Regions from separate parts of the Streptomyces sp. SCA2-17 genome, predicted to be linked through region 2. Evidence: riboswitches for the same ligand, from Rfam matches in the RefSeq annotation. Region 2 holds a riboswitch; each other region holds the start of a gene.
The links. A riboswitch is a leader RNA that binds a small molecule or an ion and turns the genes downstream of it on or off. The one in region 2 is predicted to bind cobalamin.

Region 1 (5,461 bases), 1.5 Mb from region 2:
CCGTCGTTCGTGACCTCGAGGATCTCGGTGCAGAGGTTCGAGGAGTGGACGACCGCGCCCTTCTCGGCCGTCTGGTTGGCCGTGCGGTTGGCGGCGTCCTTGAACGTCATCCAGCCGTTGCCGGTCTGCGCGAGGGTGCGCATCATGCGGGCGTAGAGGACGCGCGCCGGGATGGTCTTGACGGCCTTGCCCTCGGCCTCGTACGCGCGGTACGCGGCGTCGAACTCGTCGCCGTAGAGGTCGACCAGGTCGGGCGTGTCGGCCGGGGAGAAGAGCGACCAGTCCGCGTCCGTCTCGACGCGGCGCATGAACTCGTCCGGGATCCAGTGCGCGATGTTGAGGTTGTGGGTGCGGCGGGCCTCCTCACCGGTGTTGTCGCGGAGCTCCAGGAACTCCTCGATGTCGGCGTGCCACGTCTCCAGGTAGACGCAGGCGGCGCCCTTGCGGCGGCCGCCCTGGTTCACGGCGGCGACGGAGGCGTCGAGGGTGCGCAGGAACGGCACGATGCCGTTGGAGTGGCCGTTGGTGCCGCGGATCAGCGAGCCGCGGGAGCGGATGCGCGAGTACGACAGGCCGATGCCGCCGGCGTGCTTCGACAGCCGCGCCACCTGGTGGTAGCGGTCGTAGATCGAGTCCAGCTCGTCCAGCGGGGAGTCCAGCAGGTAGCAGGACGACATCTGCGGGTGGCGGGTGCCGGAGTTGAACAGCGTCGGGGAGGACGGCAGGTACGAGAGGGTGCTCGTCAGCCGGTACAGCTCCGCGACGTCGTCCAGGGCGCGCTCCGAGTGGTCCTCGGCGAGGCCGCAGGCCACGCGCAGCAGGAAGTGCTGCGGGGTCTCGATCACGTCGCGGTGGATCGGGTGGCGCAGCAGGTAGCGGCTGTGCAGGGTGCGCAGGCCGAAGTAGCCGAAGCGGTCGTCGGCGCCGTCGGCGAGGGCCTTCTCGACGAGCTCGTCCAGGCGGGCGGCGTGGGTGGCGACGAACGCGGCGGTCTCGTCCGCGATCAGGCCCTCCTTGTGGCCGACGGCGACCGAGGCCGAGAAGGAGGTGGCGCCCTGGCCGGCGGCCTCGTCAGCGATCGCGCGCGTGAGCAGACGCGCGGCGAGACGCGAGTACTCGGGCTCCTCGGCGATCAGGCCCGCGGCGGCCTCGGTGGCCAGCGAGCGGAGCTCGGCCTCGTCCGAGGTGGCGCTCCGGCCCCGCAGTGCGGCGGCGGCGACCTTGCCCGGGTCGGTGGCGGGAAGGTCGGCGGTGAGGTCGGTCAGGGTGCGCAGCAGCGCGGTCCCGGGGCCGCCGGTCGCTTCTTCCGCAGTCGCTGAGACGGGACCTGAAACCGGGTCTGCGGGCGCGATGGTCACTGAGGCTCTCCCTCGCTCGGCTGGGTGGGGGCCGGCGGGAAGAGCACGACGGTCGCGTACGGGCATGCCTGATGCGCAGGGCATGCCTCGTAGGCGTCCGCCGGCCCAACCCGCGAGGCCCGGACGAATTCAACGCCCATAGCCGAGCCAAGGGCAGGCTCGGTGGAGGGCGTGCTGCCGGCAGGTACTCGGACTCCTGCATGCGCGGCTTAACGGCATACATGCACCGTTGCGGGACAGTTCCGGATTTCCACCGGATTCCCCTGCGACGACAGCGAGGACGAGCATACATCTAGTGCCGCCCCTCGCACGCGCCCCCACATGTTGTGTCGCGCGGTAAGCGCATAGGTCGGAATGTGTTATCAGGCCCCGGTGTTGAGGGTGGGATCGCAGGTCACGCGCGGGCCGCTGCCGGGCCTCCCGCGGGCCGTTCGCGGGGCCTCCGCGGGGCGGGCCGCCGGGTACGACGAAGGGCCGCCACACCCCCTCCAGAGGGACGTGACGGCCCGGTCGGCCTCACGGGCCCGGGGGCCCGCCGGAGGTCGTTCTAGTGCCCGCCAGGGACCCCCGCGGTGGCCGGCGGGAGCTCCTGCTGGACCCCGGGGTCGCCGGCGTCCGCGGTGTAGTCGGCGGCCGTGGTCTCGTCCACGCCCTCCGGCGCGCCGAGCGCCTTCAGGACGACGGTGAGGACGATGACGACGATCACATTGAGCACGAAGGCGGTGAGCCCGATATAACCCTTTTCTCCAATAAGCGGGATGAGGTTGGTATTGCCGAAATGTTCCTGCGTGGCGCTCGGCGTGTCGTACGCCTTCCACGTGCCGTAGCCCATCCCCGCCGCCCAGCCGGCCAGCAGGGCCCAGCGGTGGAACCAGCGGGTGAAGAGCCCGCCCACCAGCGCCGGGACCGTCTGCAGGATCCAGATGCCGCCGAGCAGCTGGAAATTGATGGCGACCGTTTTGTCCATGGTGAGGACGAAGACGAGCGCGCCGACCTTCACCAGAAGCGAGGCGAGCTTGGAGACCTTCGCCTCGTGCGCGGGCGAGGCGTCCGGCTTGATGAAGTCCTTGTAGATGTTGCGGGTGAAAAGGTTCGCGGCGGCGATCGACATGATCGCGGCCGGCACCAGCGCGCCGATCCCGATCGCCGCGAAGGCCACCCCCGTAAACCAGTCCGGGAACATGTTCTCGAAGAGTTGCGGGATCGCGAGCTGGCCGTTCTTCACCTTGATCCCCGCGGCGATGGCCATGAAGCCGAGCATCGCGAGCAGACCCAGCATCAGGGAGTACAGCGGCAGGATCGTCGTATTGCGGCGGATGACGTTGCGGCCTTTGCCGGAGAGAACGGCCGTCACCGAATGCGGGTAGAGGAAGAGCGCCATCGCCGAACCGAGCGCGAGCGTCGCGTACGACCACTGCGCGTCCGGCCCGCTCACCAGCGCACCGCGCGGCTTGCCCGTCTCCGGGTTCTTCACCGCGAACGCTTCGCCCGCCTTCGCGAAGATGTGGTCGAAACCGCCCAGCTTGATGGGGATGTAGATGATCGCCACGATGATCACGATGTAGATCAGCGCGTCCTTGACGAAGGCGATCAGTGCGGGCGCCCGCAGCCCGGAGGAGTACGTGTAGGCCGCGAGCACGCCGAACGCGATCAGCAGCGGCAGGTCCTTCATAAACCAGTTCGAGCCGCCACCCACGCCCAGCACGTCCAGCACCGCCTGGATGCCGACGAGCTGGAGCGCGATGTACGGCATCGTCGCGAGGATGCCCGTGAGCGCGAGGGCGAGCGAGAGCCCCTTGGAGCCGAACCGGCCGCGGACGAAGTCCGACGACGTCACGTAGCCGTGCTTGTGGGCGACCGACCACAAGCGGGGCAGGAAGGTGAAGACCAGGGGGTAGCAGAGGATCGTGTACGGGACCGCGAAGAAGCCGGCCGCGCCGCCCGCGTAGATCGCCGCCGGGACGGCCACGAACGTGTAAGCGGTGTAGAGGTCGCCGCCGAGCAGGAACCAGGTGATCCAGGTGCCGAAGGACCGGCCGCCCAGACCCCACTCGTCCAGGTTGTCCGCGTTCTCGGCGCGCCGCCACCTGGAGGCGACGAACCCCATCACCGTGACGACCAGGAAGAAGAAGATGAAGACGGCGAGTGCCACGCCGTTCACGCCGTCCTTCACCGCTGCTCACCCGCCTTGCGGATGCGCTCGTGGCGCCGCACGATCACGTACGCGACCACCGTCAGCAGCGTCGAGACCGGCACCCACAGCATCTGGTACCAGTAGAAGAACGGGATGCCGATGAAGGCGGGGCCGGTCCGGGCGTAGGAGGCGACCCACAGCATCGCGGCGAAGGGGAGCGCCAGGCACAGTCCCGCCACGGCCAGGGGCGCGGTGACGACCGCCCTCCTGCTGCCGCCCTCCGGTGGTTCCGTCATGGTGGTGACTCCCCCCTGTGTGATCACTGCGTGATGCGCAGGAAATCTAGGCGAGGGGACCGCCGGGAGTCACCCCCCGTCCGCATATCGGTATGACAACGTCACGAGCCGGAGAAGTGAGGCCCGCCGGCGAGCAGTTCCGCCGCGGCCTGCCCCGAGACGCGGGTCGCCCCGTGCGTCGCGAGGTGCACGGCGCCCGGCGAGCGCGGGCCGGGGACGCCCATCTCGACCACGACGGCGTCGGGCCGTGCGCCCAGCAGCCGGTCCAGGGCGGCGGCCATCCAGGGGTGGCGGGCGGCGTCGCGCACCACGGCGACCAACGGCTTTCCGGCGGCGGGGGCGAGCACCTCGCGCTCCAGGACGCCCGCGTCGGCGGCGAGTTCGTCCTGGGTGAGGCGTACGGAGGTGGCGCCGGGGCGCAGTTCGCGCAGCGGGGCCGCCACGCCCCACGGGGTCCGCCGGTCGATGGCCAGGGTCGAGGCGGGGGCGAACTCGGCCACGTGCGGGTCGGCCGGCAGCGGAAGGGCGCCGTCCGTGCCGCCCACGACCCGCATGGCGCGGCGGGCGGCGACGAGCCCGATGCCGGACGTCCCGGCCGCGGCGCCCGTGGAGTCCTCCGCGTGCGCCCGGAAGCGCTCCCCCGACCAGGCGGCGAACTCCGCGACCCGCGCGGCCGCCCCGGCCAGCCGCTCCTCGGCCAGGACGCCGTCCCGGACGGCCGTTGCCAGCACGGCGGTCAGCAGCTCGGTGTGGGCTTCGGCCGCGTGCTCGCCGCCGACGCACACCGCGTCCGCCCCCGCGGCCACGGCCCGTACGCTCGCGCCGTCGATCCCGTAGCGCGCCGTGACCGCCTTCATCTCGATGCCGTCGGTGACGATCAGGCCGGTGAAACCCAGCTGCCCGCGCAGGAGGTCCACCAGGATGCGGGGGCTCAGGGTGGCCGGCAGCTCCGGGTCGAGCGCGGGGACGAGGAGGTGGCCGGTCATCACCACCCTGACGCCGGCTTCCACGGCGGCGGCGAAGGGCGGCAGGGCGGTCGCGGCGAGCTCCTCCGCGGTGGCGGTGACGCGCGGCAGGTCGAGGTGGGAGTCGACGGCGGTGTCGCCGTGCCCGGGGAAGTGCTTGGCGCACGCCGCGACGCCCGCGGACTGCAAGCCGCGCACCCATGCCGCGGTGTGCCGCGCGACCAGCTCCGTACCGGCGCCGAACGACCGGACGCCGATGGTCGGGTTGCGCGGGTTGGAGTTGACGTCGGCGCTGGGCGCGTAGTTCAGGGACACGCCGGCCGCGCGGAGCTCGCGGCCGATGTCGCGGGCGACGGACTCCGTCAGGGCGGTGTCGTCGACCGCGCCGAGCGCCAGGTTCCCCGGGCGGGACGCGCCCGTCCAGGCCTCCAGGCGGGTGACGTCACCGGCTTCCTCGTCGATCGCGATGATCACATCGGGGTTCTCGGCGCGGAGTTGCGCGGTGAGGCGGGCGACCTGCTCCGGGCCGGCGATGTTGCGGCCGAAGAGGACGACGGACGCGAGCCCGTCCTCGGCGATCCTGCGGCGCACCCAGTCCGGCGCCGTGGTGCCTTCGAATCCGGGTTGCAGCACCGCGTGGGAGAGCCGGCCGAGCCGATCACCGCGACCGTGGGAGAGCATGGCGGATACCTCCTGGTGCGATGCGGT
Region 2 (5,461 bases):
GTGGGCGAGCTCGCCCCGGCGGGCACCGTCACCGAGGCGTTCGCCTGGCTGGTGACGCTGATGACGGCGGGCGTGGCGCTGGGGTCGGCCGTCACCGGCACGGTCCTGGAGGGGGCCGGGGCCACGTGGGCAGCGGCGTGCGGCGTACTGGGGGTCGCCGTGGGCACGCTGGTGATCCTCGCCGGGCAGGCGCATCTGGTGCCGGCGGCGCGGGAGGAGGCCGGGGAGGCGCCCGCCCGCGCCGCGGCCTGACCGCGGGCGGGCTCGTGGGTCAGCCCTCGGTCCGGCGTACGGGTCAGGTCTCGGCCGGGGCCGGGGCCGCCGCCGTGCGGGCCGCCCAGCGCTGTTCGACCTTGCCGAAGCGCCAGTAGCCGAGGGCGATCGCCCACACCACCACGAACAGGCCGACGATGACGAAGCCGACGTTGTCGAGGTTCAGGCCGGCGATCCAGCCGGTCACCGCGTCGTCCAGCGCCAGCTTCTCGTGCAGGACGCCGACCAGTTCGATGGTGCCGATGAGGAACGCGACGGCGATGGACAGCCCGGTGATGGTGAGGTTGTAGTAGACCTTGCGGACCGGGTTGGAGAACGCCCACTGGTAGGCGAAGTTCATGAACGTGCCGTCGAGGGTGTCGAACAGGCTCATGCCCGCGGCGAACAGCAGCGGCAGGCACACGATCGCGTACCAGGGCAGGCCCGCGGCGGCGCCGCTGCCCGCCATCACCATCAGCGTCACCTCGGTGGCCGTGTCGAAGCCGAGACCGAAGAGGAAGCCCAGCGGGTACATCTGGCCCGGGCGCGTGATGGAGCGGGTGAAGCGGCCGAGGATGCGGTTCATGAAGCCGCGCGAGTCCAGGTGCTGCTCCAGCTCGGCCTCGTCGTAGCGGCCCTCGCGCATCGCGCGGAAGATCTTCAGGATGCCGGCGAGGGCGATGAGGTTGAGCGCGGCGATGAGGTAGAGGAAGCCGCCGGAGACCGTGGTGCCGACCACGCCGAGCGTCTGGTGGGTCGTGGACTCCTCGTCCATCAGCTTCCCGGCGATCTGCGTGCCGCCCGCCACCAGGGCGGCCATGGCGACGACGACGCTGGAGTGGCCGAGGGCGAACCAGAAGCCGACGGAGACCGGGCGCTTGCCGTCGGCCATCAGCTTGCGGGTGGTGTTGTCGATGGCGGCGATGTGGTCGGCGTCGAAGGCGTGCCGCATGCCGAGGGTGTAGGCGGTGATGCCGAGGCCGACGCCGTAGACCTTGGAGCCGACGGTGTAGTGGTTGGGGACGACGAGCAGGTAGAGCACGCCGAACGCGACGACGTGCAGGGCGGCGATGACGGCCAGCAGGCCGGCGGTGCGCACGGTGTCCTGGCGGCGCCAGCGGAAGGCGGGCGCGGTGCCGCCGGTCGAATCGGTGGATCGGGACATGGGGTTGAACGCTCCAGCACCTCGTGGACCATTTGCGAGATGCCGTGGCCGGTCTCCTGGCTTACGGGTCCGTTCGCGCCCGCCCCCGCCTTCCCGGCAGCCGGCTGCGGCCAGTGGCTCCGCGCGCCCGTGGGGCGGCGCGCGGAATGGGACGGTCACTCCCCGATCACAGTGGCGAGGGCCGCTCCGGACTGGGACCTCGATGGTCCTTCACCGGTCTTCCCGAACACCACGGCCGGGTCACTTTAGCGCCCGGAGGACGCCGATGCGAAGGTCAGGCAGCTGCGAAGTCTTTGCAAGTGTGTCGCCGGGATGCCCGGCCCCGGCGCCGCGCCGGCCCGCTCAGTTCCCCCGCCCGCCGTCCAGCGCCTGCCCGCCGAAGCTGCCCTCGCCCTCGGACGCCCGCTGCCACCAGGCCTCCAGGGCGGGCTGGTCCATGGCCGCCCACGCGGGCGTGGCCTGCACCTGGGCGCGGCCGAGGCGGCGGCCGAGGCTGACGACGGCGCGGCCGGCGGGCGTCCGCGCGGCGTCGTACGCGGCCACGGCCCTGTCCCAGCTTCCGGCGCCGGCCAGGCAGCGCTCCAGCACGGTCGCGTCCTGGAGGGCCTTCACCGCGCCGCTGCCGCAGTGCGGCCGGGCGACGGCGGCCGCGTCGCCGACGAGGACGAGCCGGCCCTCCCCGTAGCGCGGCACGCACAGGTCGTAGACGGGCTGGACATAGGTGGCGTCCTTGGGCGTGCGCCGGACGACCTCCTGCCAGTACGGCGGGAAGTGCGCGTCCACGACGGTGCGGTGATGTGCCGTCAGCGCCTCGGGCACGCGACTCGGCGGGAGACCCGCCGCGTCGTCGACCGACAGGGCGTGGGCCGGGTCGTCGGGCGCGGTGTAGAAGACCCAGTTGGCGCTGGTACCCATGCCGCCCGGACCGGGGATGCGATAGACGATCATGTGGCCGCCGGGGAAGGCGACCGTGGCGGCCTCTTCCCGGGCCCACGCGCCGGCCGGCCCGGGCAGCTCCTCCTCCGGGAGGGCGCCGCGCCACGCCAGGTATCCGGCGTAACCGGGCACGGTCGCGTTCCGGGTTGCGGCCCGGACGGCCGAGCGGTATCCGTCGGCGCCGATCACGAGGTCGAAGCGTTCCTCGCGGCCGCCGGCCAGGCGCAGCACGGCCCCGTCGGGCCCGGGCAGCACCCGCTCGACCGCCGTGCCGCGCTCGTAGCCGACGGAGGAGGGTATGCGGGCACGCAAGGCGCTCCACAACGACCCCCAGTTGTACGAACGGAACCCGAACGGAAGCGCTCCCACCCGCCGCCCGGCCCGGCTCCCGGCGTCGCGCACGATCCAGGGGCGCGAGGTCAGCCGCACCCACGGCACGTCCGGGCCCAGGTGCCCGGCCGCCTCCAGCTCCGCGTAGCGCCGCTCGTGGACGGCGAGGCCGATGCCCCGGTCCGCGAGCCCTCCGGCCGCCCGCTCGAAGACCACCACCTCGCCGGCGCCCGCGCGCGCCACGGCGAGCGCGGCCGCGCACCCCGCGATCGAGCCGCCCACGACCGCCACCCGTCCTGTCAGCATCCCCACCCCTTTCGTCACCCCCGTCGCAGACGGAACCTACCCGGCCGTTTGCAGCCGCAGCCGCCGGGCGTGCCCGAACGGTGGACGGGGCCGACACGCCGGTGCTACCAGTGCATTGAACGCATAATCAGGTCAGCCGGACCCCATCCGGCACGAGAAGGGGCTGACCGCCATGGCAGGTACGGCAGGCACGTCAGGCAGGGGCAGACCGCCGGCGGACCCGGACGAGGTCGGCTTCGTACGCCGGATCGGCCTGTTCCAGGCCACCGCCATCAACATGAGCCAGATGTGCGGCATAGGCCCCTTCGTCACCATCCCCCTGATGGTCGCGGCCTTCGGCGGCCCGCACGCCGTCATCGGGTTCGTCGCGGGCGCCGTGCTGGCGCTGGCCGACGGGCTGATCTGGGCCGAGCTCGGGGCCTCGCTGCCGGGCGCGGGCGGCAGCTACGTCTATCTGCGCCAGGCCTTCCAGTACCGCACGGGAAAGCTGATGCCGTTCCTGTTCGTCTGGACGATGATGCTCTACTTCCCGCTGGTCCTCTCGACGGGCGTCATCGGCTTCGTGCAGTACCTGACGTACCTCTGGCCCGGCATGACCGCGACGCAGGGCGACGCGACCGGCCTGGTGCTCATCGCCCTGGTCGTGGCGCTGCTGTGGGGCCGGGTGGAGAACCTGGCGCGGATCACCGCCGTGCTGTGGTGCGTGATGATCGCCTCCGTCGTGCTGGTGATCGTCGCCTCCTACACCCACTTCAGCGCGGACCTGGCCTTCACCTACCCGTCGGGCGCCTTCGAGCTGACGTCAAGTCACTTCTGGATCGGCTTCGCGGCGGGCCTGACCATCGGCATCTACGACTACGGCGGCTACAACACGACCGCGTACATGGGCGCCGAGATCAAGAATCCCGGGCGCACCATCCCGCGCTCCATCATCTACTCCATCCTCGGCATCATGGCCATCTATCTGCTCCTCCAGATCGGGACCCTGGGCGTGGTCGACTGGAAGGAGATGCTCGACCCCGACAGTCCGGCGTCCTCGTCCGTCGCCTCGGCGGTGCTGGAGGCGACGTGGGGCAAGGGCGCGGCGGACGCCGTCACCGTGCTGATCCTCGTCACGGCCGTGGCCTCGATCTTCACGGGAATGCTCGGCGCCTCCCGGATCCCGTACCACGCGGCCCGGGAGAAGGTCTTCTTCCGCGCCTTCGGCATCCTGCACCAGCGGCACCGCTTCCCCGTGCTGGGGCTGCTGTCCATGGGCGGGATCGGCTGCGTGGCCTTCCTGATAGGACGTCATACGGATCTGGCGACGCTCATCCAGCTGCTGCTGACGGTCGTGGTGCTCGTCCAGGCGCTCGGTCAGATCGCGGCCGTCACGGTGCTGCGGCGGCGCCAGCCCGCGCTGCGGCGCCCGTACCGGATGTGGCTCTACCCGCTGCCGAGCCTGGTCGCGCTCGTCGGATGGCTCGTCATCTACGGCTACGCGGACCGGAATTCCCCCGGCCGGCACCCCATCGAATGGTCCCTGGCCTGGGTCGGGGCGGGCTGCGTGGCCTTCCTGCTCTGGGCGCGCTACGAGAAGGTGTGGCCGTTCGGGCCGCGGGAGATCAGCGAGGAGTACCTGCACGGCGCCGACCCCGGCACGGAACCGGATGCGGAGGCGGAGACGGCAGGGACACGTACCGTGCCCGACCCCCGGCCGGACGCCGAGGGCGGCACCGGACCCGACGCGGGCCCCGGCCCGGACCCCGACGCCGACCCCGGCACCGGAGTTCCCGCCGAGCGGTGATACTTGCATTCATGCCTGTTTCTGCCTCCCCGCACTCCCCTCCCGCCCCGCGCACACCTGCCGCACGCCGCCGCAGGCTGTACTGGCACCGCCTCTTCTTCGGGCTGTGGTACCGCCCGGTCGAGATCCTGGACGAGGCGCGGGACCGGAGCGTGTGGGGGGCGGCGGCGTTCCTCTGCGTGCTCTGCGGGGCGCTGGGGACGATGGGCCGCGACGGCTTCTGGGAAGGGTGGCGGGTGGGCCCCGCGTTCGCCCTGGAGGCCATGGCGATAGCCGACGTGGTCCTCGTCCTCGCGAGCCTGCTGCTGGGCATCGCCACGCAGGCCATCGCGCGCCGGCTCGGCGGCAACGGCAAGTTCGGCCCGACGGTGACGCTGTTCGTCGTGGTGTTCTGGGCGACGGACCTGCCGCGGCTCGCCCTGGACGCGTGCCTGCCCGGGGGCTCCTTCCCCGTACGGGCAGCCGCCTGGGTCACCTCGGCCTTCGGCTACGCCTTCGCCACGCTGCTGATCCGCGGTCAGCACCACCTGCCCACACACAAGGCCGTGGCGGCGGTGAGCATACAGATGCTGGCGGCGGTGGCCCTGCTGAAGTTCCCTGCCGCCACGGGCTGACGCGCCCGGAGATCCCCTTGAGGGAGTCGAGGGCCCGCCCGGTGCGACGGGGGATGCACACCGGGCGGGCTC
Region 3 (5,461 bases), 4.2 Mb from region 2:
GCCGGGCACGAACTTGAACGGGATGCCGCGTGCGGTGCAGTAGTCCCAGACGTCGGCGGCGGTCTTCTCCGCGGTGTCGGCGGTCGCCGAGACGTGGATCTTCCAGCCCTGGAGGGGCTGGCCGGGGCGCGGACCGCCGTCCTTCCCGGCAGGGAAAACATGGAACCACTCCCCGTGGCGGGACGTGCTCCAGCCGGCGGGGGCGGCGCGGCGCGCGGTCTCGTACAAACCCATCTCCTGGGCTCGCTCGCCGCCCGCCCCCGGGACGGACAAGCGGTCCGGGGTCTCGTAGAAGTGCCTGTCGGCCAGGCAGTAGACCTCGTACCGCGCGTCCATCGCTTCCCCCCTCGGCTGCGTTGCCTAGAGATTTCCACGCCGTGAGGGGCCCGGCCAGTCACATCTGTCATCAAGCACTTGTGCGGAACGCATGAGTAACAACGTCCGTGCGTACGAAGGGGTTTCACTCGTCCGGAGGAAACACCGGATCCCCCGTATCCGGCCTGCTGATCGTGATCGCCTCCACGGGGCAGGTCTCCGCGGCCGCGAGCACTTCTTCGGAGGGTTCCGTCTCCTCCGCGAGGGGCCGGGAGCGGTGGCCCGCGTCGAGCGCGAACGCCCCGGGCGCGCTCCCCGCGCACATCCCCGAGCCCACGCACAGCCCCCGGTCGACCCGCACGCGCCAGCGCTCACTCACGGCCGCTCACGCCTCCGTCCCGGAAGGCCCGCCCTGGTCCGCCGGCAGATGGATCGTCTTGTGCTCCAGGTACTCGGCGAAGCCCTCCGGCCCGAACTCCCGCCCCAGGCCGGAGTTCTTGTAGCCGCCGAAGGGGCCGAACGTGTCGAGACCGAAGGTGTTGACGGAGTACGTGCCGGTGCGGACCCTGCGCGCGATGTCGATGCCGCGTTCGGCGTCGCGGGTCCAGACGCTGCCGGAGAGCCCGTAGTCGGAGTCGTCGGCGATGCGTACGGCCTCCTCCTCGGTGTCGTAGGGCAGCAGGCAGATGACGGGGCCGAAGATCTCCTCGCGGGCGATGCGCATGTCGTTGGAGACGTCGCCGAAGAGGGTGGGCTCCACGTACCAGCCCTTGTCGCGGCCCGCCGGGCGTCCGCCGCCGGCCAGCACCTCGGCGCCCTCGCGCTGCCCGAGCGCGATGTACTCCAGGGACCGGCGGCGCTGCCGCTCGGCGACGAGCGGGCCGACCTCGGTGGCGGGGTCGAGGGGGTCGCCGACGACGAGGGCGGAGGCGGCGGCCGCGAAGCGCTCGGCCAGCTCGGCGTAGTGGGCGCGGGGGGCGAGGATGCGGGTCTGGGCGACGCACGCCTGGCCGTTGTTCATCCAGGCCGTGGGGGCGATGCCGGCGACGGCCGCCTCCAGGTCGGCGTCCGGCAGGACGATCGCCGCGGACTTGCCGCCGAGCTCCAGGGTGACGCGGGTGAGGTGGCGCGCCGCGACCTCCATGACGCGCTTGCCCGCCGCGACCGAGCCGGTGAACGCCACCTTGTCGACGCCGGGGTGCCCGACGAGGTACTCGCTGACCTCCCGGCCGGCGGGCAGGATCGACAGGACGCCCTCCGGCAGGCCCGCCTCCGTGACGATCTCCGCGAGGAGGTACGCGTCCAGGGGCGTCTCCGGCGACGGCTTGAGCACCACCGAGCAGCCCGTGAGCAGCGCGGGCGCGAGCTTGGCGGCCGTCACGAGCTGCGGGACGTTCCACGGCACGACGGCCGCGACGACGCCGACGGGCTCGCGCCGCACCAGCAGCGGCCCGAGGGCGCCGGCCCGCCGCTCCTCGTAGGGCAGGCCGCGGGCGACGGCTATGGCGCAGTCCCACACCATCATCGCGCCGAGGGCCTGGGCGAGGACGCTCCAGGAGTACGGGGAGCCGTTCTGGGCGGAGACGACCCGGGCGATCTCCTCGTGCCGGGCGGCGATGCCGTCCTTGATGCGGGTGACGACCTCGATGCGCTCGGCGAGGGGCCGGTCGGCCCAGACGCCGGAGTCGAAGGCCGTGCGGGCCGCGGCGACGGCCCGGTCGACGTCCTCGCGCGAGGCGTGCGGGACGCGGCCGATGACCTCCTCGGTGTGCGGCGAGACGACGTCGATGACGGCGCGGCCGAGCGGGTCGGCCATGGCGCCGCCGATGAAGAGCTGTCCGTATTCGACCGGTCCGTGCCCGGCCGCCCCGTTCCCGTGCCGCTGGTTCACGGCCGGCCCGTTCCCCTGCTGGTTCACGACCGGTCCGTTCCCGTGCTGGTTCATGATCCGGATGCCTCCCGCGGGTGTGCGGAGTCCTGCGCGCCGTAACCAAAGAACTGACGCAGCATCAGAGACTCGGCATCAGACACTTAGCAGCCCGCCCGGCGGCGGGCAACAGTCCGCCGGACCGTTGATCTTCAACCCGGCCGGTTAAAGTGTCCGTGACAACTTCATCCCGCCTCGGAACGGGGGAAGCCGGTGCAAATCCGGCGCTGACCCGCAACCGTGACTACGGCCCGCCGCCCGGCGACCGTACGAGCCGGACCACCCGGTCCAGGCGGCAGGCTTCCGGAACCGGTCGTACCGCCTCGGCGGTGCCGCCCGTTCCACCGGCACCGCCGAGGTATGCGGAGCCGAGCCCGGTGCCACCGCGCGCGGCCGCGCGGGGAGGCGGCGGTGCGCGGCCGCGGACCCGTCGGCCGGCCCACGCCCCCGTCCCCGCCCCCGCAGTGACACCCACCGAGAGGCTCGACCCCATGGCCCCCTCCCTCGCCGTCCACGCGCGCCGCGGCGCCGCGGCCCTGGCCACCGCCGCCGTCCTGGGCGCGGCCGCGGCCCCCGCCGCCTTCGCCGACGGTTCACCGTCCCCGGCGCCGGGGCTCTACGGCACGGCCGACCCGAAGTTCGACGGTGTCTTCCGGCAGTCCCTGGCCTTCATGGCGCAGAACGCCATGGGCGTCACCCCGGCCAAGCCGGCGGTCGACTGGCTCGCGGGCCAGCAGTGCGAGGACGGTGGCTTCCCCGGCTACCGGGCGGACACGGCCAAGGCGTGCGACCCGAAGAAGGACGAGTTCACGGACGCCACCGCCGCGGCCGTGCAGGGCCTCGCGGCCGCGGGCGGGCGCGCGGACGCCGTCAAGAAGGGCCTGGACTGGCTCAAGGCCCACCAGAACGACGACGGCGGCTGGGGCTACCAGGCCGGCAGCCCCAGCGACGCCAACTCCACCTCCATCGCGCTCGGCGCGTTCGCGGCGGCCGGCCAGGACCCGGCCAAGGACGCCGTCAAGAACGGCAAGAACCCCATCGAGACGCTGCTGACCTTCCAGCTCGGCTGCGACGCGAAGGAGGGCGAACGCGGCGCGTTCGCGTACCTGAAGGACGACAAGGGGCTGCGCGCCGACAACCTCGCCAGCGCCGCCGCCGCACTCGCCACGCTCGGCAAGGGCTTCCTCTTCGAGCCCCTGAAGAAGGACGCCGACCAGCCCGTCAAGGCGCTGGAGTGCCCGGCCGGCGACGAGAAGGCCAGGCCGAAGGACGCCGCCGCGGCCGCCGGTGCCGTGGACGGCTACCTCGTGGCCACCATGGACAAGAACGGCGGCTACCTGCTGCCGTCCATGCCCGGCGCCCCCGCCAAGCCCGACCAGGGCAACACCGCCGACGCCGCCCTCGCCCTGGCCGCGGGCGGCCACCGCGCCGCCGCCGAGAAGCCCCTGAAGTGGCTCCGGTCCAAGGAGAGCGGCACGGCCGAGTGGGCCAAGGGCCAGCCCGGCCGGCTCGCCAAGCTGATCCTCGCCACGCGTGCCGCGGGCGGCGACCCGCGCGACTTCGCGGGCGCGAACCTCGTGGACCAGCTGAACGCCACCGGCCCGGCCCCGGAGAAGCACGCGACGGGCGGCATGGGCAAGGAGGACGAGGAGAAGAAGGACGACTCCGTCACGATCAACGTGTGGTGGATCGTCGGCGTCGGCCTGGCCTTCGGCGCCGGCATCGGCTTCCTGATCAGCGGCCGCAAGAAGAAGCAGCGGCAGCTGTGACGCGGGCCGTCGCGGTGCGCGGCGGCGCGGTCGTCACCGCGCTCGCCGCCGTACTCGTCGCTGCCCTCGTCACGCTCCTCGGTGCCGCCCCGGCGCAGGCCGCCGGCTACCGGTACTGGTCGTTCTGGCAGAGCTCCGGCGGCCAGTGGGCGTACGCGACGCAGGGACCGGGCACGGCGCGGCCCGGCGACGGGGACGTGATCGGGTTCCGGTTCGCGGTCAGCGCGGACTCCGCCGACGCCGCGAAGCCGCGCGCCGCGGCCGGCTTCGGGGAGGTCTGCGACCGTACGGCCGCCAAGGACGGGGCGAAGCGCGTCGCCGTCGTCCTCGACTTCGGCACGCCCGCGGACGCGCCCGACGGCGAGACGCCGCCCGCGGCCCGCTCGGCCTGCGCCCAGGTGGGCGAGGACGCGACCGCGGGCGAGGCGCTGGCCGCCGTCGCGAAGCCGCTGCGCTACGACTCCTCCGCCCTGCTGTGCGCCATCGCCGGCTACCCGCGGACGGGCTGCGGCGAGCAGGCGAGCGGGGCGAAGAAGGACGGGGCGAGCGCGCAGCCGAGCGCCGCGGGCAAGAGTGACGGTGGTGACGGGGGCGGTGACGGCGTTCCGTCGGCCGGCCTGATCGGTGGCATCGCCGCCGTGGTCGTCCTCGGTGCCGCGGCCTTCTGGCAGGCCCGCCGACGCCGCGGATGAGCGACAGGATCACGCCGCGGCGGGCGGGGGGAACGGCCGGGGCCGGGGCCGCGCCCCTCACCGCGCGCGCCTCCGCCCTGCACGCGGGCGCCTGGTGGGTGTGGGCGCTGGGCCTGGCCACGGCCGCCTCGCGCACCACGAACGTCCTGCTGCTCGGCCTGCTGGTCGCCGTCGCCGGTTACGTCGTGGCGGCGCGGCGCACGGACGCGCCGTGGGCCCGCTCGTACGGGGCGTTCCTCAAGCTCGGCCTGGCCGTGATCGGCATCCGGCTCGTCTTCGCGGTCGTGCTGGGCTCCCCCATCCCGGGCACGCACACCCTCCTCACCCTGCCGGAAGTCCCGCTTCCGGACTGGGCGAAGGGGGTGCGGCTCGGCGGCCGGGTGACGGCCGAGGGGCTGGTCTTCGCCCTGGCCGACGGCATGAAGCTGGCCACGCTGCTGGTGTGCGTGGGCGCGGCGAACGCGCTCGCCAACCCGGCGCGGCTGCTGAAGTCCCTGCCGGGCGCGCTGTACGAGGCGGGGGTCGCGGTCGTCGTCGCCATGACGTTCGCGCCGAACCTCGTCGCCGACGTCCAGCGGCTGCGCGCGGCCCGCCGCCTGCGCGGCCGCCCCGACCGCGGCCTCACGGCCCTGCTCCAGGTGGGGCTGCCGGTACTGGAGGGCGCCCTGGAGCGTTCCGTGGCGCTGGCGGCCTCGATGGACGCGCGCGGTTACGGCCGTACGGCCCGGGTGCCGCGCGCCGTCCGCCGCACGACGAGC

Region 1: another riboswitch for cobalamin. It lies ahead of PS271_RS19665 (ribonucleoside-diphosphate reductase subunit alpha); the one in region 2 lies ahead of nicT (Nickel transporter NicT).
Region 3: another riboswitch for cobalamin. It lies ahead of PS271_RS07280 (SCO2321 family membrane protein); the one in region 2 lies ahead of nicT (Nickel transporter NicT).

What each region holds. Positions count from the first base shown of each region.
Region 1 is NZ_CP117521.1:4,303,273-4,308,733, reverse strand. It holds gene PS271_RS19665 (ribonucleoside-diphosphate reductase subunit alpha) at 1-1,358, opposite strand, end outside; adenosylcobalamin-variant (AdoCbl-variant) riboswitch at 1,533-1,633, opposite strand; gene mctP (monocarboxylate uptake permease MctP) at 1,906-3,531, opposite strand; gene PS271_RS19655 (DUF3311 domain-containing protein) at 3,528-3,788, opposite strand; gene PS271_RS19650 (glycoside hydrolase family 3 protein) at 3,890-5,434, opposite strand.
Region 2 is NZ_CP117521.1:5,818,441-5,823,901, reverse strand. It holds gene PS271_RS26090 (MFS transporter) at 1-252, shown strand, start outside; gene nicT (Nickel transporter NicT) at 296-1,417, opposite strand; cobalamin riboswitch at 1,447-1,666, opposite strand; gene PS271_RS26080 (FAD binding domain-containing protein) at 1,760-2,989, opposite strand; gene PS271_RS26075 (APC family permease) at 3,162-4,775, shown strand; gene PS271_RS26070 (hypothetical protein) at 4,787-5,389, shown strand.
Region 3 is NZ_CP117521.1:1,632,530-1,637,990, forward strand. It holds gene lanKC (class III lanthionine synthetase LanKC) at 1-336, opposite strand, end outside; gene PS271_RS07270 (ferredoxin) at 461-694, opposite strand; gene PS271_RS07275 (aldehyde dehydrogenase) at 701-2,131, opposite strand; cobalamin riboswitch at 2,394-2,547, shown strand; gene PS271_RS07280 (SCO2321 family membrane protein) at 2,734-4,011, shown strand; gene PS271_RS07285 (SCO2322 family protein) at 4,008-4,703, shown strand; gene PS271_RS07290 (CbiQ family ECF transporter T component) at 4,700-5,461, shown strand, end outside.